One region of the Hymenobacter tibetensis genome, then DNA from elsewhere that is predicted to be linked to it. Evidence: riboswitches for the same ligand, from Rfam matches in the RefSeq annotation. Region 1 holds a riboswitch; each other region holds the start of a gene.

Region 1 (5,308 bases):
ACCTCCAGCAGCGTGTAAGTCTGGAGCGGGTTGCGGCTCGGAAACTTGCCACCTGGCTCGCGTAGGCGCTGCCGCTTGATGGTGTCTTCCACGCTGCGCACAATTAGCTTCTCGCCTAGTTCTGCAGCCAGTTGGTCGCGGTAGGCGAGCACCTCCGGGAAGTTGTGGCCGGTATCCACGTGCACCAGCGGGAAAGGGAAGCGGCCCGGGCGGAACGCTTTTTCGGCAAGCCGCGTGAGAACGATGGAGTCTTTACCGCCCGAGAAAAGCAGCGCCGGCCGCTCAAATTGGCCAGCTACTTCCCGCAGGATGTGAATGGCTTCGGCTTCCAGCCGGTCGAGGTAATCGAAGGAGTGCGCACTCATGGTTTCTAGGATTTGCTGATGCGGCACCGGAAGGTCAAGTAGCATGGCTTTTGATGATTTCGGTGCCGGATAGAAGGGTCTGGAGCAAGCGCTCCAGAATAGTTATGAGAGGAGAATTAGTGCTGCTTTTCAACCGGCTCTACCACCGGGTCGGGCCCGTCGTGGTGGGCGGTGGTGGAGTGTAGGCCGCATTCCTTGGCAGAAAGGTCTTCCCACCACCAGCGGCCGGCCCGAAAATCTTCGCCAGGCTTGATGGCGCGGGTGCAGGGTGCACACCCAATGCTCACGAAGCCTTGCTTGTGCAGCGGATTCACCGGAATGCCGTTCGCTTGGGCGAAATCCACCGCTTGCTCCCACGTCCAGTCGAAAAGTGGGTGAATCTTGGTGAGGTTGTGGGCAGCGTCCCATTCCACCGGGTCCATGGTTTGCCGGTTCTGCGACTGCTCAGCCCGGATACCCGTTACCCACGCGGCTTGGCCCGCCAGCGCCCGGTTTAGGGGCTCTACCTTGCGGATGTAGCAGCACTCCTTGCGGTTTTCAACGCTTTCGTAAAAGCTGTTGGGACCTTTGGTGCGCATCAATTCTTCCACGCTTTCCTGGCGCGGGTGAAAGACCTCAATCGGCTGCTGATACTTGAGCAGCGTCTTGTTCCAGGTGGAGTAAGTTTCCTGAAAGTTGCGCCCCGTATCTAATGTGAACACCTTGATGGGTAGCTCGTTTTCAAAGATTAGATGGCTGATAATCTGGTCTTCCAAGCCGAAGGAAGTAGAGAAGACCGCCTTTTCGGGGAAGTGCTTGGCTACGAGGCGTAGCCGCTCCAAGGCAGAAGCTGACGGTAGCTGAAGGCGAAGGTCGTCCAGCACGGGAACGGCCAACACGGCAGAGGCTGTGGGCATGAAAAGAAATGAGAGAGGAATTTGCCGCGGCGGCAAGGGTCCAGCCGGAGGATAGCTTTGGAAGTGCCAGGATGCTCATGCACCGCTGAAACCAACCGAAAGCGAAAAGCGGAGTGTACGGATACGGGGTAGAGCTACGCGTAAAAGCGTATCAGCTCACCACATTCAGCGCACAAACCAAGAAAAAGAGAGGGGTGCGCTACTCCTAACAACAGCAACCAAAAGCCACGGTCATACAGACGGGGCTTGCCATGCCACAACACCCATGCTGTACAGCAGAGAAGGTGGCAGAAATGGCGGCAGTGTTGATGAAGCGTTTCACGGCAACTTGTTTTTATATGGTCAGGACTTGGCACCGTTTCGGATCATCCGATGGTTGCCGGCGCTTCGTCGAGCCTGTCTCTCCACGCCTCTGTATAAAAACAATCCTTTTGGGGGTAAAGAATTGATACTGCAAAGGTAGTGGCGGAAATTTTATACTTCCAAATTTATTTATTATTGCCTACTACAAGGAAGTGCCGCCTTCTGTTTTGGTGGCAGCATCTTGGTGGCCTTTTGTACCGGTAAATCTTGCTGTCAGACACAGGAAGCCCAATTATTAGTTCCTCCAGGGAATATGTACTTCGTTATAAGGCACTACTAGCTAATAGCGGATTAGCAGCTAAATGTGGTATTTCAATAACTTAAAACAACTAGGTCAGAGGGTAGAATCAATGCATCAAGCATTAGGACGCACCCGGCGAAGTGCCGTTTGCAGGATTTCTCGTACCTGTGGCTCTGCGTTAGTAGCTAGTAGTAGCCCACCGTAAAGCACCGTCAGCACCACTGAGCGTAGCAGCATCGTAACCAGCAACGAATGCATGAACGGCACCAACCACGCCACAACGCCCGCAGTAGCAGCCAGTAGCAGAATCAGCGGCACGCGCTTGTCGAAGGGCTGTAGCCCGAAATTGTGCCAGACAAACCAGGTACGTGCGATGTTGATGACCACCAACGAAACCGCAGCGGCCACTGCTGCCCCCGTTAGGCCCATACGCGGAATCAACAGCAAGTTCATAAGCACCGTAGCCAAAGCCAGCGACACGTTGAAAATCAAATCGTAACGGTAGCGCGGCGACGTAACGACAATGAGCCCATTGAGGCCGGTTATGCCGTCGAAGAGCCGGCCCGCCAACAGGATAAACACGGCGGTGGTGCCGGCAGCGTAGGCTGGTTTCATTTGACCAAATATGAAATCCAAATTCAGCGCGATGCCGAGTGCTAGATAGCAGCCAAGCACAGTGTTTAGGCGGGTGGTGCGCTGGTAGAAGTCGGCCATGCGAGGGAGGTCGTTGTTTTTCCAATACTCGGCTAGCAGCGGAAACGCAATCTTGTAGAGGGCACGAAACGGCAAAACCAGCGCCGTACTAATGAAAAAAGCGGTGCTGTAAATGCCCACCGCTTGCAAATCCAGCTTGGCACCTACCATCAGCGAGTCGATACTGGATATTACTACGCCCGACACGTTGCCTAACAGCGCAAACGCCCCGAAGCCAAGCATCTCGCGCAGCGGGCGCACCCGCAATACCGCCGATGTAGGTTGCAAGTGCAACTCGCCAATGGAAGCCGTGTAGACTGTCAGCAGCAAAGCAATGCCCCCAAGTGCGCCCACGTACCAGAGCACATAGCCGTGGAAATCAAGGTAACTACCAGCAAACAAGAGTGCCCCGGCCGTAACGAGCAGCCGCAAAACGATTTCCTGCGTGAAGGAAGAGAAAGCCGTGTGATACAGGGCTTTGAGGTAGGCGTCCTGTAGATTGATCAGCAAGACAAACAGGGTCAAAACCAGTCCCCAGGTGTAGTAGCGGCCTAGTAGCGTTGCGTCATCAAGGTACCAGTGCAGAACCAGGGGCCGGCCTAGCAGATATAATACCGTGATTAAAACAAAACCTAGCAGCGGCACTCCTAACAGAAACGGCAGGAACCCATGGTGCCCACTTTCTGGCTTGCGGAAATACGGGAAAAACCGCACGCCCATGTTGCCAAATCCAAACGCCGACACCTGCGCAAACATGGTAGCCAGCGCCATTAGCACGCTGGTTAAGCCTATCTGTTTCGGCTCTAGCACCTTCGGCAGCACCAACACCGTGTTCACAAAGCCTAGGCCCAAGCCCGCGTAAGAAATAATGGTATTGCGCAGCCCCTGCCGCTGAACTATGCCCAAAACAATAAGAAGCTAGAAGTTGGGAGACAGAAGACAGAAAGAAGAAAATGACTCCTAGCTTCTGTTTCCTAGCTCCTGTAAAATGTCCCGGCCGTTGACGAAGGCGGTATTGCGGCTGCGAAGGTACTGCATCAACTCGGCGAACTGGCGCGGACCGGTCGTTTCGTTAGCTGGGTCGAAGTGGTCGTTGTGCCAAAGCAGGGTGCAGACGCCGCCAAACCGCTCGATTTCCTGAAACATGGGCAGTAGAGCCGGCAGAATTTCGTGGGGAGCTAACTGCAAGTAGTTGGGGTGATGCAGCGTAGCGTCCATCACGTTGAGCGGAATTTCAAGGAAAGTACAAGCCCTGCCCTGCGTAAAATCGAAAGGACGGAAGGGCAGGCAATAAGAATTGCGAAAGCCGAAGTGTTCGGCAAAGCCCAAGGTAGAATCGTAGGCGAAACCAGCTTCTACTACTACTGCCGGCGTGCGGCGCGGTTCCCAACTTAGGTAGTGGAATCGGTTGCCGGATGCAGAAGCGGGCATTTGTGCTTGCTCGCGCACCAAGTGCTGCTGGTCAACGGAAGTGCCAATGCTTCCGTGAACTGCCACTTCCCCCCCGTGTTTTACAAGCGCCTTGAAACGCCACTGCAGCGCTGTTGCCGCTAATTTATAATCCGCATTGGGTGTGCCATTGCTCGCACGGCGGTGCTCGGGCAGCAAAAAGAACGTGCTCTTAGCATCATACCCCGCTACGGTTTTCTGCACTAACTCCAAGTTGTCCCAAGTATCCGACTTGAGAAAACGCTGCCATAGAAGTTTCCCAAATCTTAGCAAGTTGCCACGGTGTAAAGCAGCTTTGGCAGGCGCTTTCCAGGCGCTGTGTAACGCGTCTATGTCGTGGGTGATGAACGTTGCAAAGGGCGCCTCATTAATCCAGCGGCGCGGTTGCAATGATTGACCTGCTACGTGCTCAATGGCCGTCTTCAGGATATCAAAATAGTAATTCACTACCGGTACTGCCACAAAGCCATAGCGGTGCTGCACGCTGGCGGTGTAAGGAAAACGACCGTGCTGGTCTCGCTCGTTCGAGAAATATTCCTGCCAACCGCTGAGCAAGTAAAAAGCTGCCGAAATCAGGTCGGCATTGATTCGGGCGCGGTTAGCTGGTAAGAGCTCAAGTAACGGCTGCTCCGGATTTAAGTCGAAAAAAACTGGCAGCACCTGGTCTTGCCATTCGCGTGAAGTAGGAGTGGGGGGGTACGGGTTCTGGCGAGAGAAAAAGTCGCCGGCACCATCAACTATTTCTACCTGCGGCTGTTGGTGGGCATACCCAATAGAAACTTCGGGTACCTCTGCATATGCCTGCCGAAAATGACGCAGCACATACGCTAGCCGGGCTTCGGTAGAAATAGGGGCACTAGTTGGTAGAGGTGGAAGCATAAGGAAATCGTCGCTAACGCACCTGTTTGACTGGCAGGTAGCACAAGCTACAGCTTACGCCATAGTTTTCAGCCACTCCTCCAACAGCCGTGCCGCCCGTTCACGGCTATGCCCCTCGTCGGGAGTGCCCAGAGTGGCGTTGTAATAAATGGCGCGGCGGTAAATGTCAATGGGTTTGTGAAGTGTATATTTTGCGAGCAATGCAGCTAGCTCGGGCAACGTATTCGCTCTTTCTATCAGGTTGTGCGCCACATAGCCATAATAGTCATCGGTGTGAGTGTGGGTATTGAACCGATAATAAAAGCTGACCACGTTCAGCAAGGTGGCTTCGAGGTGGGTACTGGTGTCGGCGGCAATAAGAGCATCTTGTTTGGTTAGAAACTCGAATACGCTTTCCTGTTTGGCGTTGGAAAACAGCAACT
Region 2 (5,308 bases), 2.7 Mb from region 1:
CCCTGTACCCGCACGAAGCCCTGCAAGGCGGCTTGGTAACCACGCTTCGTATTGGCTTCATTACCAGCTACGTATTCGTGAGCTTGTACGCGTTGCTGATGATGTATGCCATTTTCTTCAACCCGCAGTCGGTGAAGCGGCTGCTGGTACGGCTGTTCTCCATTCGTGGCATTCGTCGTTTTCGGAGCAAGGCCTACAAAATGGGCAACGAAATGGTGCTGGCTTCTGCTGAGCTACGCGGCAACGGCTGGGAGTATTGGCTGCGGGCATCCCTGAGCACGGCCTTTGTCTGGACCGCTCGTTACCTGGTAATTGGCTGCCTGATTTCGGCCTTTATTGATGTGACGTGGCCGGAGTTCTGGCTGATTTTTGGCCGAAACCTGACGTATAAAGTTATTCTGTTGATTGCTATTACGCCCGGCGGCGCGGGCATTGCCGAAGGGGCTTTTCCTACTTTTTTCGGCAAGTTCATCGGCACCCCCACCATGACCAACTTCATGGTACTACTCTACCGCCTCGTTACGTACTATATGTACCTAGTACTCGGCGCCGTGTTCTTGCCCCGCTGGATAGCGCGGATATTCGGTCCGCGCAAAGCGGAAACAGTTATGCAGTCGTAGCGGGCAGCCCTAGCTCACGGTGCTTGTTACCAACAGTGCTACCGGAATTCATAGTCAATAAAAAAGCCTTTCCACCGTGGTGGAAAGGCTTTTTGTTTCTACTAAAGTGTAGCGGCTGTCAGTGTTACTCTTTTTCGAGGCGTAGTTCAGCACCTTCAGCACTTTTCAGCGTCAGTTTGTCGTCCGTGAGGGTAACTACGCTGAACGAGTTGCTGGTAGTCGAGCCATCGGGAGTCATGGCAATGGTTTTGCCGGCCTGGTCGAAGGTGTATTTGCCGTTTACGGCACCCTGGGGCGAGGTCATATTGTACTGGCCGTTGGCGAAGAAAGTGATACGCTCGTCTTCCTGAGTATCGGTTTGCTTCACTTTGTCGCCGGTAGCATCCAGTTCCTTGTCTGTTTTCCAGATCTTGCTTTCTGTGCCGTACAGCATATTTACGCCTTCTACTTTGCCTTCTTTGCTACCGCAGGCAGAAGTGAACAGCACCAGCAGCATCAACAGGCTGGCCAAATAGCGAAAGGGAGAGGGCATCGTTTTCATGAGATGTGCGAATTGGTTGAAATTGGGAGAGAGTACAACATCACCGCAAGGCACAAGCCTATGCGGTCTTGCGCCTCTTACGGCGGGTTTCTGTAAGATGTTCAGCTTTACTACGGTTAAGTTAACCTAGGCAGAACTTCTTGTCTGCACCAGCGTATGAGGCCTGACACCGTGGCCATCAACTGCACACAGATGAGCTGCGTTCTGCTTTCACCATTAACCAACGCACGACCATGGGACTGTTTGATTTTCTCTCGAACGAAGGCGAAAAAAAGCCCGTACAACCTGCTGCTGCGGGCGGAGCTACCGATTTCTTTGGCAACCCTGCCCAAGCTACGCAGCCCGCTGCTGCCCAAGGCCAGACCTACACAGTGGTAAGCGGCGATTCGCTGTCTAAGATTGCCAAGAACCACTACGGTGATGCTGCCAAGTGGCACCAGATTTACGACGCCAACAAATCCATCATTGGCTCCAACCCCGATCATATCGAAGTAGGCCAAGTGTTGACCCTACCGAAAATCTAGAGCATTTCACTCTTGGATATATTATAAAAGTCGCTCCACTTCAGGAGCGGCTTTTTTTACGCCTTTATTTTCCGGAAATAAGCTCCTGTATGAAGCACTTAGCATAGAGACAAGGCGGAGCAATAGTATCTCCTAGTCGCTCGTTATTTATTCGCCATGCGTTTATGCAACTGATTTTCAACTATATCAGCCATTGCATTCATCCAATTTCATCTAGTAAAAATCAGCTGATCGAAAACAAAAAATAGTTTGCGTTTGTATTGCGTATATCAAATCTGGTTTTACATTTGCATCACCAACCAGGTACTCCCCCGCTTCCGGTGGGGCAGTTTTTCAGAATTTATACAGAAGTGGCGAGAGAACAGGCTCCCTGACCCACTGGCAACCTTCGTTGACGCGAAAGGTGCCAATTCCTGCCCGACCCGGTATTTACCGGCGGGAGAGATAAGTTGAGTACCATGAAAAATAACTCGAATTCCGCCTTCTTCTCCCCATCTGCTCAAGCCGCCTCACGCGCCGGTTTGCCGATGGGTTTTCGTGTTTCGTCTGCCGCAGCTCCGGCCCCTCGAATGCGAATGCGCTGCTGTTGTAGCGCCTGTTGTTGCTGTTGTTAGTCGTCTGACGGCTCCGGCACCCCTCCCCTTTTTGTTGCCCGCTTAGCAGCACCGGTACGCCTTAGGCCCCTGTGCTACATTCTGCCACCCCTACGCTAGCGCGTTCGGCTGGTGCAGGGCACACCTCACCGCACGTTTTTGTGTTGTTGATCAGCAAGTTACATCTCCCTCTTCCTACCATACACTCTCAAATCAACAGTATCATGTCTGCTCCAACTCCTCATTTCGAGACTCTGCAACTCCACGCTGGCCAACAGCCTGACCCCACCACCGGCTCGCGTGCTGTTCCCATTCATCAAACCACTTCCTACGTCTTCAAAAGCGCAGAGCACGGGGCCAACCTATTTGCGTTGAAGGAGTTCGGCAACATCTACACGCGGTTGATGAACCCCACCACCGACGTGTTCGAGCAGCGCATTGCGGCCCTCGAAGGTGGTGTCGCGGCACTGGCAGTATCATCGGGGCAGGCGGCGCAGTTTATTGCGCTCAACAACATTCTGCAGGTTGGCGACAACTTTGTGAGCACCTCGCACCTGTATGGCGGCACTTATAATCAGTTCAAAGTAGCTTTCAAACGCTTGGGCATTGAGGCCCGCTTTGCCGACGGCGACAAGCCAGAGACTTTTGAGGCGCTAATCGACGAGAAAACCAAGGCCATCTACTTGGAGACTATCGGCAACCCAAGCTTCAGCATTCCGGATTTCGAAAAAATTGCAGCCATTGCTGAAAAGCACGACTTGCCGTTGATAGTAGACAACACGTTCGGCGCGGGTGGCTACTTGTTCCGCCCGTTGGAGCACGGAGCACACATCGTAGTGGAATCGGCAACGAAATGGATTGGTGGCCATGGCACCAGCATCGGTGGCGTGATTGTGGACGGCGGCAAGTACGACTTCGGCAACGGCAAGTTCCCGCAGTTCACGGAGCCGAGCGAGGGCTACCACGGCTTGGTGTTCAACGATGTGTTCGGCAAAGGCGGACCGTTTGGCAACATTGCCTTCATTATTCGGGCCCGGGTAGAAGGCTTACGTGACTTCGGTTCGTCGCAGAGCCCGTTCAACTCCTTCCTGCTGCTCCAAGGTCTCGAAACGCTGAGCTTGCGGGTGGAGCGTACCGTGGAAAACGCGTTGCGTGTTGCCACTTGGCTGGAGCAGCACCCGCAGGTAGAAGCCGTTAATTATCCTGGCTTGAACAGCAGCCCGTACAACAAGCTGGCCCAGAAGTACCTGAAGCGCGGTGCGGGCGGGGTCCTCACCTTCGCCATCAAAGGCAGCAAGGATACGGCTACGCATTTTATCGATAACCTGAAGCTGGTTAGCCACTTGGCAAACGTGGGCGATTCTAAGACGCTCATCATTCAGCCTTCGGCCACTACACACCAGCAGCTGTCTGAGCAGGAGCAACGCGCGGCGGGCGTAACGCCAACACTGCTGCGTTTGTCGGTAGGCATCGAGCACTTCGAAGACATTCAGGCTGATTTGCAGCAGGCCTTCGATGCGGTGCGCAATGCTGCGTCGGTGGATTCGGCTGACGCTTCGGGCGACAAATTGCCGGAACAGGAAGTGGAACACGCTGCCGTGCTGGAAGTCTAGTGAGAGGGTAGGCCCTGCCGGTCGTGAGAGGACGGCGGGGCACTTCCAGCAGGTGCAGTACGTGGGTGGAACAGCGGTTTTTTTGTGAGAGAGGGAGCCGCTCCTTCCATCCCACAATAGCGCGGGTTGAGCTGTTTCGGCTCAGCCCGCTAGCTATTTGTAGTGATGCGCTGCCGGCCCATTCACTTGCTGCAAAGTCTATATAATCATCCCGTAGCACTACGGGCCTTCCACCTAGCGTGCTACCCTCGAACAGCAACCAATGCCTGACCTTGAAAGCTTCCGCCTACCTAAGCCTCTGCCGCTGGAAAGCGGCGAAGTGCTAACCGGCGTGGAAGTCGCTTACCATACCTTCGGCACGTTGAATGCCACGCGCGACAACGTGGTGTGGGTATGCCATGCCCTTACCGCTAACTCCGATGTGCTCAGCTGGTGGCCGGGGTTGTTCGGACCCGAATGCCATTTTGATCCGGCCGATTGGTTTATTGTGTGTGCCAATATAATAGGCTCTCACTACGGCAGTACCAGCCCCCTTTCGCCGGCTCCCGAGACGGGTTTGCCCCGCTACGCACAATTTCCGCTGCTCACCATCCGCGACATGGTAGCTGCGCACGAAGAGTTGCGCCAGCACTTGGAACTAACGCAGATTCACACGCTGATTGGCGGCTCCCTGGGCGGCCAACAGGCGTTGGAATGGGCCATCCAGTTGCCCAACGTCTTCGAGAACTTAGTGCTCTTGGCTACCAACGCACAACACTCGCCTTGGGGCATTGCCTTCAATGAAGCACAACGCCTCGCCATCTTCGCCGACCCTACTTATCACCACGCCACACCCGAAGGCGGAGCCGCAGGATTGCGAGCGGCCCGCGCCATGGCCTTGCTCAGCTACCGCAGCTACGGAGCTTATGCGGAAACCCAAGCGGAACCCACCGACGAAAAGCTCGACGACTTTCGGGCCAGCGCTTACCAGCAGTACCAGGGTGATAAGCTAGTAGCGCGCTTCAACGCTTATACCTATGTGGCGTTGTCGCGGGCCATGGACTCACATAACGTAGGGCGCGGACGCGGTGGGGTTGCAGCAGCGTTGCGCCACGTACGTGCCCGCACGTTGGTGGTAGGCATCAGTTCTGATGTGCTGTTTCCACCCGCGGAGCAGCAACTGATAGCCCGCCACATTCCGGGCGCCCTGTACGCCGAAATGGACTCTCGCTTCGGCCACGACGGCTTCCTGATTGAAACAGCTCATATCACGCACCTATTGGAGCGCTTTCATGCCTACACGTTCGCGCATTAATTCTGTCCGCGACCAACACATACATCCCTAGCGACTTTCTCATGAACCCTACTGTCCCCCGTTCTACTCACCCTACCCGCTCGTTCTCCTTTGCGGGAGGCTTGGTGTTGCTGCTATTGCTGC
Region 3 (5,308 bases), 2.3 Mb from region 1:
AAATTTCTCCAGGTGCTTTTCGATACCGATGCCCGCCGTTACGGCAAAGCCCCCGATGTAGTCCTGACGGCCCGTTTCCACTGGCGCCACAAAGTCGGAGAAAGCGAGGTTGGGCACACCGGCGGCTTTTTCACTTTGCTGGCGCAGCGTGAAAAACTCGGTGGCTACTTCGGTGCGGCTGTCGTCTTTGAACACCTGCACCGTGTCGTAGTCCACGGTGTTGGCGGGCCAGAAGCCGATAACGGCGCGGGCCGTGAGCTGCTTTTCGTCGATAATGCGCTTGAGCATCGCTTGGGCATCGTTGAAGAGCTGCGTGGCGGCCTCGCCTACGTTCTCGTCGGTGAGGATGCGAGGGTAGCGGCCTTTCAGTTCCCACGTCTGGAAGAACGGCGTCCAGTCGATATAGGTCGCCAGCTCGGCTAAGTCATAATCTTCCAGAGCTTTCGTGCCTAAGAACGTCGGCTTGACAATTGGGGTGGTTTCCCAATCCGCCTTGAAGCCATTCTCACGCGCGGCTTCAATGGTGAGGTAGTTTTTGTCGCGCTGGCGGCCGGCGTAGTCTTCCCGCAGCTGGCGGTATTCCTCGCGCACGGTGCGGGCATATTCGTCTTGGCCTGAACCCAGCAAGCCAGCTGCCACACCCACACTCCGCGAGGCGTCGTTGACGTGCACAATGGGGCCGGAATAGCTTGGCGCAATCTTCACGGCTGCGTGCAAGCGCGACGTAGTGGCGCCGCCAATGAGCAGCGGCGTTTTCAAGCCGCGTCGCTCCATTTCCTGCGCCACGTACACCATTTCGTCGAGGCTAGGCGTAATCAGGCCGCTGAGCCCGATAACGTCCACTTCCTGCTTCACGGCTTCATCCAGAATCCGCTCCAACGGCACCATCACGCCCAAGTCCACAATATCGAAGTTGTTGCAGGCCAGTACTACGCCTACAATGTTCTTCCCGATGTCGTGCACGTCGCCTTTCACGGTGGCTAGCAGGATCTTACCGGCCGTTTGGCGCTCCGAGCCTTGCTTGTCGGCTAGCAGGTAGGGCTCCAGATACGCCACGGCTTTTTTCATCACCCGCGCCGATTTCACCACCTGTGGCAAGAACATTTTGCCGGCGCCAAACAGGTCACCTACCACGTTCATACCCGACATCAGCGGCCCTTCAATTACCTCGAGTGGCCGGCCTACTTGCTGGCGTACCTCTTCGGTATCTTGGTCGATGAACTCGGTGATGCCGCGCACTAGGGCGTGCTGTAGGCGTTCCTGCACAGGCAGGCTGCGCCAGGCATCGGCTACCACTTCCACTTTGTCTTTCTGCTTCACCGTTTCGGCAAAGTCCACGAGGCGCTCCGTGGCATCGGGGCGGCGGTTGAGCAGCACATCCTCGCACAACTCCAGCAGATCCTTCGGCACTTCATCGTACACGGCCAGCTGACTCGGGTTTACAATGCCCATGTCGAGGCCGGCCCGGATGGCGTGGTAGAGGAAGGCGGAGTGCATGGCTTCGCGCACGACGTCGTTGCCGCGGTACGAGAAGCTGATGTTGCTGACGCCGCCGCTGGTGAGGGCGCCGGGCAGGTTCTGCTTGATCCAACGAACGGCCTCGATGAAGTCCAGCGCGTAGTTGCGGTGTTCCTCCATACCAGTGCCCACCGTCAGAATGTTGGGGTCGAAGATGATGTCCTCGGCCGGGAAGCCGACCTCATTTACTAGGATGTCGTAGCTGCGCTTACAGATTTCGATGCGCTTCTCATACGAGTCGGCCTGGCCGTTTTCATCGAACGCCATTACCACCATGGCCGCGCCGTACTGGCGGACCGTGCGGGCGCGCTCCTTGAACACTTCCTCGCCTTCCTTCAGCGAAATAGAGTTTACAATGCTCTTGCCCTGCACGCACTTCAGGCCGGCTTCCAACACGCTCCACTTCGAGGAATCTATCATCACCGGCACCCGCGAAATGTCGGGCTCGGAGGCAATCAGGTTCAGGAACGTGGTCATGGCCTGCTCGGAGTCCAGCATGCCCTCGTCCATGTTCACGTCGATGATTTGGGCGCCGCCTTCCACTTGGTCGCGGGCCACTTGCAAGGCTTGCTCGTAGGCCCCCGTCCGGATAAGGCGGGCAAACGCGCGGCTACCCGTCACGTTGCACCGCTCGCCTACGTTCACGAACAGGCTTTCTTGGGTGATGCCGAACGGCTCCAAGCCGCTCAGGCGCGTGGCGGGCACCACTTCCGGCAAGGGGCGCGGCTCGTACTTATCAGCCAGCTTTGCCAGCTCGGCAATGTGCTGGGGCGTAGTGCCGCAGCAGCCGCCTACCACCGTCACGAGCCGGTCGGAGAGGTAGCTTTCCACCACCCCCGCAAACTCCTGCGCCGACTCGTCGTAGCCACCAAAGGCGTTCGGGAGGCCGGCGTTCGGGTAAGCCGAAATGTGCACGTCGGCAATGCGGCTCAATTCCTTCACGTACACCTTGAGCTGGTCGGCGCCGAGGGCGCAGTTCAGGCCCACGCTTAGCAGCGGCAAGTGGCGGATAGAGTTCCAGAACGCCTCTACCGTCTGCCCCGACAGCGTGCGGCCGGAAGCATCAGTGATGGTGCCCGAAATCATGACGGGCACCACGCGGCCGCCTTCATCGAAGAACTTCTGCACCGCGTAGAGAGCCGCCTTGGCGTTGAGCGTGTCGAAGATGGTTTCGATGAGCAACGCGTCGGAGCCGCCGTCAATGAGGCCGCGCACCTGCTCGTGGTAGGCGGTAGCCAACTCGTCGAAGGTCACGGCGCGGAAGCCAGGGCGGTTCACGTCCGGCGAAAGGGAAGCGGTACGGTTGGTGGGCCCAATAGCGCCGGCCACGAAGCGGGGCTTAGCTGGGTTCTGCGCCGTAAACTCGTCGGCGGCTTCTTTGGCTAAGCGCGCTGATTCGTAATTCAGCTCGTACACAATATGCTCCAGCGCATAGTCGGCCTGCGCAATGGTGGTGCCGCTGAACGTGTTGGTTTCCACCATATCGGCCCCGGCCGCAAAATACTCGGCGTGGATGCCTTTAATGATATCGGGCCGGGTCAGGCTGAGCAAGTCGTTGTTGCCCCGCAGTGGCTTGGGATGGTCAGCGAAACGAGTGCCCCGAAAGTCAACCTCCTCCAGCGGATGCCGCTGAATCATGGTGCCCATGGCTCCGTCGAGCACAAGAATGCGCTGTTGCAGGATGTCGTAAAGGGGGGAGTCGGGACAGTGCGTTTTCATAGTTTCTCCTTCGGAATGCAGTGTTGAACTAGCTCATCCAGAAAGAGAAATCTGCGGGCGCAGGTTCCGTACTTATCTTCTTCCGTCGAATTAAAAACAAGACGAAATGGGAGTTGGCACCTTGTTTTACTCAGGTTGCCAAGACGTCGTAGGGCCCAATCCCTCGGTCTTTCTGGATAAGTAACACCGCGAAGATACAGCAGGAAAGTAGGAATTTCAACTTACCTCCTTCGGGCCGCGCATTCGGCCTTTATTTGCTGTTTTACAGTAAGGAAACGGCTGGTTCCCCTGCTAGCTGTAGACTGAGCTTGCTCGTTGGTTGATTTCAGCCACGTAACTCGTTGAATATCATTTCTGGGCAAGCGTTTTTTCGGCACCTTGTCTTCGCGTCGTCCCAACCTAGCCCTAACCAAGCTATTCAGACTAGTGCTATGCCACTGCCCACCTTTCTCCGAGAAGCCTGTATACTAAGCTGCTTGCTGCTACTGGTTGGCCCGCTCTGGGCTCAGCAGACACCGCCCCTCCTGGGCAATGGCCTGCGCGGGCAGTATTACGAAGGCAAGAACTTCGAGAAGCTGGTGCTTACCCGCACCGATCCTGCCATCAACTTTGACTGGACGCTCGGGCCGGATGGCAACCGTTTTGTATCGCCGGGGCCGGGAGTGCCGGGCGAGTTTTTTTCAGTGCGCTGGACTGGCTATGTCTACGCCCCCGTGACGGGCGTTTACACGTTTCACATGGCTACCGATGATGGCATGCGCGTGTGGCTTGGCGGCCGCAACGTGCTGGACTCCTGGACCGACCAGCAGGCGACGCGGTACACGGTGCAGAGAAAACTCACGGCGGGCCGCTACTATTCGCTGCGGGTAGACTATTACCAAGTGAGGTGGTCTACCCGGGCAATGCTAGCGTGGCAGCTACCACCCCAAAATACTACCTCGCCACCAGCACTAGCTCAAAACGAGTTGGACGCTATTCCGCGCCGCTACCTCTACACCTCCTTACCAGCGTCAGCCAAGCCGCTAGTGGCCGCCAAGTCGTCCGTAGCACTCGTTTCAAGTAAATCAGTCGGCGTGATTGGTATAGTACCGGGCACACGGCCTCCCAAGCCAACCCCGATGCGCCTCAAGCCGCCTACCAACGTAGCGGAAGCCGTTGCGGCCTCTACGGTAGCCGCTGCTACGGCGGGCGTGGGGCTGCGGGCCACGTACTTCGCGGGCGCTGATAGAGGAGCCGGCGTAGTGACCAGAATCGAGCCTGTGGTGGAAGTGTCTTGGCGAAACCGGCCTCCCGTGCCGGGGGTACCCGCCCAAGGCTTCAGTGTACGCTGGACGGGCTACCTGCTGGCGCCAGAATCCGGCGTGTATGTTTTCCATACAGAATTCGACGATGCCCACGACGTCACGTTTGCCAGCGACAATGTGTTGAGCATGACGCATTTCAATAAAGAGATTTTCAACGCAACGCCGGTACCCCTCGATTTTGCCCAGCGGCTGACGGCCGGCCGGTGGTATCGTGTCAGTTTGGTGTATCGCCAAGTGGAAGGGGCTTCGCGGGCTGTGTTTGCCTGGACCCGCCCCAGCGCCACAAACCGCGACCCTGTAGTGGTGCCCCAACGCTATCTGTACCCCGATATTCCGCCGTCAGCTCCACCCGTTCCTGTTGCTACGCCTCCAGTAGCGGCAGCACGCCAGCCCCGCTCGCCGAAAGTTGCTCCTGCACCAGTAGTGCCCCGGCGGCCAGCCGTGGCGCGGGCCGTGGCGCCGGTTCAGCGGCCACGCCTTGCGGTGCGCCCCGTTGCTACGGATACTCTGCCTGACCTTAGGGCGCTGAGCCGCGGAGCTGCTGTAACATTGCCTAACTTATACTTCACCCAAAGCACTGCGGTGCTGCTACCTACCTCACGCCCCACCCTGAATGCCTTGGCGGGCATGTTACGCCAGCAACCCACCATGCGCTTGGAAGTAGCAGGCCACACCGACAACGTAGGAGATGCCGCCCTCAACCTGCGCCTTTCCGAGCAACGAGCCCGCGTAGTGCGCCAATACTTAATACAGCAAGGCATCGACTC
Region 4 (5,308 bases), 1.8 Mb from region 1:
CACCCATAAAATTTCAGTACGGGTTGGCTTATACAAGCCAATTACCGTCTCAGCGGGTGGCTTCTTATCTGTGCAACACGAAAGTGTTATGCAAGTGTACTTTTGGATACTTAATATTGCCGCATGCCCGACTATCCGCTCTTGTTTCGCACTTGGCTAGACCGTAGCAGTACGGTGTATTTCGCCTACGATGTAGCCGAACGCCGGGTCGCGTACGTGAGCCCAGCCTACGAGCAGGTAATTGGGGGCACGGCGGCAGACGTGAACGAGGACCTTCCCACTTGGCTAGCCCAGATTCATCCCGACGACCGCCAGCTTCTAAACCAGCAACTAGAGCTGGTTTTGGGTAATGACCTGGTGCAAAATGTAGAAGTGCGCGTTCTGCATTCCGAGGAAGAAACCCAGTGGCTGGAGCTTTCTGCCTGCAAGGAGCAGCTTCCCGACGGCACGCTCTATCTGACCGGGACTATCGAGGATATCAGCCGGGCAAAAGCAGACAGCCTGAACGCACAGAAATTCAACGCCAAGAAGAACGCCACGCTGGAAATCCTCTCGCACGACTTGGCCACTCCTTTTGTGCTGCTGCAGCAACTAACGCAGCACTTGAAGTCGCAGTTTGTGGCTACCGACGAAACGAACCTGCACTTGATAGGGCTGATGGAGCGCACTTGCTCGGACGGCTTAACGTTGATTCGGGAGTTTGTGGACCAGGAGTTTCTGGAATCCGCCAGCATACAGCTCAAGCGGGAGCGGACCAATCTGGTGGACTGGATAGGCACCATACTGGAAGAATATCAACGCTCGGCGCGGCGCACAGATCTGCGGTTTGAATTTCGGGCGCTAGCGCAGACTATTTACGTAAGTCTGGACGTCAACAAATTCGAGCAGGTGATTAACAACCTGATTTCCAACGCCATCAAGTTCACTCCGGATGGGGGCACCATTGCGGTGGAAGTATCGCGCCGCAATGGGTGGGCCGTGGTTACGGTGGCGGACTCGGGCATAGGCATACCCGAGCACCTACACCCCGTGCTCTTCGACAAGTTCACCAAGGCCCGCCGGCCCGGCTTACGCGGCGAAAAAACAACTGGCTTGGGTATGTCTGTCATACAAACCTTGGTCGAGTTGCATGAGGGCTCTATCCGGTTTGTAAGCGCTGAAAACCAGGGCACCACGTTCACTATTGAGATACCTGCATTGCCCGCCTAGCAGGCAGTGCGGAGCCTTCACACACAAACCGCCGGAGCACCCGCAACTTATGCGAAGGCGCTCCGGCGGTTTGCGTTAGGAAACACTAGCAGAAAGACGCGCTACGAGAAGTAACGCTCCGTTTCTTGGCAGGCCGCTTAAGCCAACACCTGGATAACGGCTTCCGAAAAACGCTCCATTTCCTCGAGTTGCGGGCTGCACTGCAGCAAAAACAAGTCTACCCCTACGGCCTCAAAGGCGGCAATGCGCTCGGCTACTTGGTCGGGGGTGCCGGTGAGGCCGGAACGCAGGCCCCGGTTCGATACTGAGTAGTCTTGCAACGAAACTTGGTTTTCTAGTTGCGTACCCGCCAGCCACTGCTGGTAGTTTTTGTAGCCCGCAGCCGAGCCTTGCACGTTGGTGATGCGCTCCAGTTCCTTTTTCACTTCTTGCTCGGTGTTGCGCACAATGGAGTAGGCGGCCACGCCAAACTTCATGCGCGGCAACCCCAGCTTTTCGCGTCGCTCGCTCAAGTCCTGAATGCGGCGGCCGATGGCTGCCGGGTCGTCGCCGTGCATAACGTAGCCGTCGCACTGAGTGGCAATCAGGTTTTTGGCGGCTTCCGATTCGCCGCCCGCGTACAGGAATGGCCGCGGGCGTGACACTGGCTTGGGCTGCAAAATAGAGTCCGTCACTTTGTAGAACTTGCCTTCGAAGGTGAAGTGGTCTTGCTTCCAGAGGTTGTCTACTACGTGCAGCCACTCAGCCGTGCGGGCGTACCGGTCGTCGTGCTGCTCGAAATGCACGCCGTACTTCTTGGCCTCATCCTGCCACCACGACGATACCACATTCAACGACAGCCGGCCACCACTGATGTGGTCGATGTTGGCGGCTTGCTTGGCCAGCAACGCCGGCGAGTGGAACGTAGGCCGCACAGCCACCATCAGCTCTATTTTCTTGGTAACGGCGGCCAAGGCGGCGGCAGTGCTCCACGCATCCAGCGAAGGTGCTTCCTCGCCTTTGATGTCGTTGAGGTTTAGCTCGGCAATCAGAGACAGGTCGTAGCCCAGGTCTTCGCTACGCTGGGCCAGCGTTTTCACGTAGTCCCAGTCGGCGCGCATGTTTTCGTCTTCTACATTGCGCAGCCACCCGCCAAAAACGGGCATCCAATATCCGTATCTCATGGCTACGCAACGAGGTGATGAGGATCCGAGGAAACAAGCTCAGCAACAGAACCAGCAGGCAATTGCGTTTCCAGATAATCTACGAAGCGGGCGTAGGGGTCGAAGCCCACTACGTTCACGGCATCAGCCACGAAGTTGGATAAGGCGTTGATGTCGTAGAAGAGCACGTCGCCGGTGCGGTCATCAATCAGGTACTCGATACCCCCCACATCGATTTTGGCGGTGGCCACGATGCGCTCCACGGCCTCAATTACTTCGGCTGGGGGCGTAAATGCTTCCACTTGAATGCCTTTCTTGGGCGCTTCCGTCAGGCAGAACTCTGCTGACTGCTCTTCCGGAATCTGGCAAATTTCAGCGGGGCACAGGTTGAAGCTTTCGCCGGTGGTATACACCTTCATAGCGTACAAAAACTTGCCGTTCAGCGTCTCGACGCGGTGAATATTGCCGCCGCGGGGCGTCACGTACTCCTGCACCAAGGCAGTTTGGTCGATGCCTAGGTCGATTTGGTTGGCTTCAACGGCAGCTTGCACGCCTTCCAGCGTATCGAAGCGGATAATGCCAGCACCGCTACCACCAATGTTCACCTTCACCACAATGGGGAACTGCAGTTGTTGAGCGGCATCCGCAATGCGCGAGGCGTGGTTCACGACAAACGACTTCGGGTACTTCAACCCCAGCGAGGCAAACAACGAGAGTTGACGGGCTTTGTTGGTTTCGATGCTGGTAGCTACCGTACCGTTGATGATGCGGACGCCCAAGCGCTCCAGATGCGTGGCAAAGCCCGCCGTATGAAAAATACCCTGGCCGTGGCCGCGCAGATAAGCCGAAGAACTCATCCGGTTCACTACCAGCGCGTAGCGGCTCTCGGTTTCCGAGGGGTCGAACAGGTGGTGAGCAGCGTCAATCTTTTCGTAGGGGAGCCCCCGGCGGTCTAGCTCCGCAAATAGCGGCTTGAACCACTCAGGATGTTCGTAATAGATGCCAATTGGCTTGGAGGAGACAGACATGGAGAAGAGAGGGTTGAGAGAACAAAGAATCAGGAAAACAGCGCAGCCTTATAGCTGCGCAAACAACAGAACTACTTAAGGGAGGGTTGCACTACGCAGTAATTACCAAGCTACTAGCAAGGCAGAACCAACCGTAACAGACAAAGGCGGAATGCAGAAAGGAACGGCAGGCAGTAGCTTACGCCGCACATTTACCAGCTAGAGGTGCTTAAAGCACTTGCCGCGCCACGAGGCCAAGTGTACTGGCCAGGCATGCCCCAACACACGACGGGTAACGCGAGGAAATGGTACCAGCAAAAACGCTTGCTACTTGCTGCCTACACCTGCTCAACAACAGCAGCCACAACACCCATGCTGTACAGCAAAGACGGTAGCGAAAGAGGCAACGGTGTTGATGAAGCGTTTCACGGCAACTTGTTTTTATATGGTCAGGACTTGGCACCGTTTCGGATCATCCGATGGTTGCCGGCGCTTCGTCGAGCCTGTCTCTCCACGCCTCTGTATAAAAACAATCCTTTGGGGTAAAGAATTGATGGGACAAAGGTAAATCTACCCTGCCGAGAAATCAAATAAGAGAGTTTGCCAAAGCAACGAGTGGCCACAGCCTACCCTATTTCCCACAGCTCGTTCCAGGAAGTGGTGCGGGCAAGGCTACAGAGGTTTTTCTGCCCCAGCCAAGGCGCTGGCTTGCCTTTTGGCGGCACAGCAGTGGCTACCTGTACGCAGTTTTGGCCGAAGCGCCCGTTGAGCTGATCGAGCTTGCGCATAAGCGCAGCCGATTGCGGACGCGTGGTTTCGGGCAATTGCTCGAATAAGCTGAGTTGCGTCTGCCCTTGGTCTTCTAAGCCATCCAGAATAACACCCGCTTTCTTGTATACCAAGCCCGGCCGCCAGAGCTTGCCTAACAGCATACGCGCTGCTCGCACCAGTTCGGTGGTGTCGTTGGTGGGAGTTGGGAGCGTGAGCTGGGTGGAATAGGTGTAAGGCGGTGGCGTCGGCCCGAAACGGTTTTGACTGATAAAAACCGTCAGGATATAGGTCTTTGAGCCTTGCGCGCGCAACTTGCTCGCCGCACGGGAAGTGAAGCTCGCCACGGCGCCCAGCAAATCGTCGAAGTGCGACAGGGGCCGGCCGAAGCTACGGGTACAGGCAATGCTCTTGCGTGCCAGCGTACCATCTTCACTTGGGTGCAGCTGGTGGCACGGCTGCCCCTGAAGTTCTCGCACCAGCCGGGCGCCTACCACGCCTCCCATGTGTTTGCGGGCCCAGGCTTCCGAGCAACGCGCCAAGTCGGCGGCCGTGACAAGGCCCAAGTCGCGTAGTTTCTGGCCGTATTGGCGGCCAACGCCCCACACGTCTTCCACGGCCACCTGATTGAGGGCCCACCACTGCTGCTCCCCCGACGCAAGCATTGCTACCCCGTTGAGCGCTGGGTGCTTCTTAGCTATGTGGTTAGCCAGCTTAGCCAGCGTTTTGGTGGGGGCAATGCCGATGCACGTAGGAATATGGGTGCGCTGCTTGACCTGCTTGCGGATTTCCTGCGCAAACTCCAGCAGCTTGGGTTGGCCCTCGTAGCCGGCTTCCATGCCGTGCAGCCCCAAAAAGGCTTCGTCAATCGAATAAATTTCCACTTCGGGCGCAACGGACGCCAGGTAGCTCATTACCCGGTAGCTCATGTCGCCGTACAGCGCGTAGTTTGAGGAGAATACCTGCACTTGGTGTTCCTCGATAAGTGGCCGTGCCTGAAAAAAGGGAGCCCCCATCTTCAAGCCCAGGGCCTTGGCCTCCGCGGAGCGCGAAACGATACAGCCGTCGTTGTTGCTGAGCACTACCACCGGCAACCCCACCAACCGGGGCTGAAAAGCCCGCTCGCAGCTCACGTAAAAATTATTACAGTCGACGAGAGCGAACATGGTCTTGCAGCTTGCC

Evidence for each region. A riboswitch is a leader RNA that binds a small molecule or an ion and turns the genes downstream of it on or off. The one in region 1 is predicted to bind S-adenosylmethionine.
Region 2: it holds a riboswitch for S-adenosylmethionine, as region 1 does, so the genes downstream of both, MTX78_RS20170 (O-acetylhomoserine aminocarboxypropyltransferase/cysteine synthase family protein) here and MTX78_RS09115 (phosphoadenylyl-sulfate reductase) in region 1, are expected to answer to the same signal.
Region 3: it holds a riboswitch for S-adenosylmethionine, as region 1 does, so the genes downstream of both, metH (methionine synthase) here and MTX78_RS09115 (phosphoadenylyl-sulfate reductase) in region 1, are expected to answer to the same signal.
Region 4: it holds a riboswitch for S-adenosylmethionine, as region 1 does, so the genes downstream of both, MTX78_RS02135 (ATP-grasp domain-containing protein) here and MTX78_RS09115 (phosphoadenylyl-sulfate reductase) in region 1, are expected to answer to the same signal.

The regions. Positions count from the first base shown of each region.
Region 1 covers NZ_CP094669.1:2,297,034-2,302,341, forward strand. The annotation lists gene cysD (sulfate adenylyltransferase subunit CysD) at 1-365, opposite strand, end outside; gene MTX78_RS09115 (phosphoadenylyl-sulfate reductase) at 482-1,261, opposite strand; SAM riboswitch class I at 1,593-1,684, opposite strand; gene MTX78_RS09120 (lipopolysaccharide biosynthesis protein) at 1,980-3,464, opposite strand; gene MTX78_RS09125 (DUF7033 domain-containing protein) at 3,519-4,886, opposite strand; gene MTX78_RS09130 (hypothetical protein) at 4,941-5,308, opposite strand, start outside.
Region 2 covers NZ_CP094669.1:5,009,130-5,014,437, forward strand. The annotation lists gene MTX78_RS20155 (lysylphosphatidylglycerol synthase transmembrane domain-containing protein) at 1-620, shown strand, start outside; gene MTX78_RS20160 (hypothetical protein) at 745-1,152, opposite strand; gene MTX78_RS20165 (LysM peptidoglycan-binding domain-containing protein) at 1,395-1,685, shown strand; SAM riboswitch class I at 2,023-2,136, shown strand; gene MTX78_RS20170 (O-acetylhomoserine aminocarboxypropyltransferase/cysteine synthase family protein) at 2,503-3,891, shown strand; gene MTX78_RS20175 (homoserine O-acetyltransferase family protein) at 4,154-5,185, shown strand; gene MTX78_RS20180 (aliphatic sulfonate ABC transporter substrate-binding protein) at 5,227-5,308, shown strand, end outside.
Region 3 covers NZ_CP094669.1:45,410-50,717, reverse strand. The annotation lists gene metH (methionine synthase) at 1-3,237, opposite strand, end outside; SAM riboswitch class I at 3,307-3,420, opposite strand; gene MTX78_RS00215 (PA14 domain-containing protein) at 3,714-5,308, shown strand, end outside.
Region 4 covers NZ_CP094669.1:530,925-536,232, reverse strand. The annotation lists gene MTX78_RS02145 (PAS domain-containing sensor histidine kinase) at 124-1,209, shown strand; gene MTX78_RS02140 (LLM class flavin-dependent oxidoreductase) at 1,347-2,372, opposite strand; gene MTX78_RS02135 (ATP-grasp domain-containing protein) at 2,375-3,379, opposite strand; SAM riboswitch class I at 3,797-3,888, opposite strand; gene MTX78_RS02130 (Y-family DNA polymerase) at 3,985-5,292, opposite strand; gene MTX78_RS02125 (LexA family protein) at 5,270-5,308, opposite strand, start outside.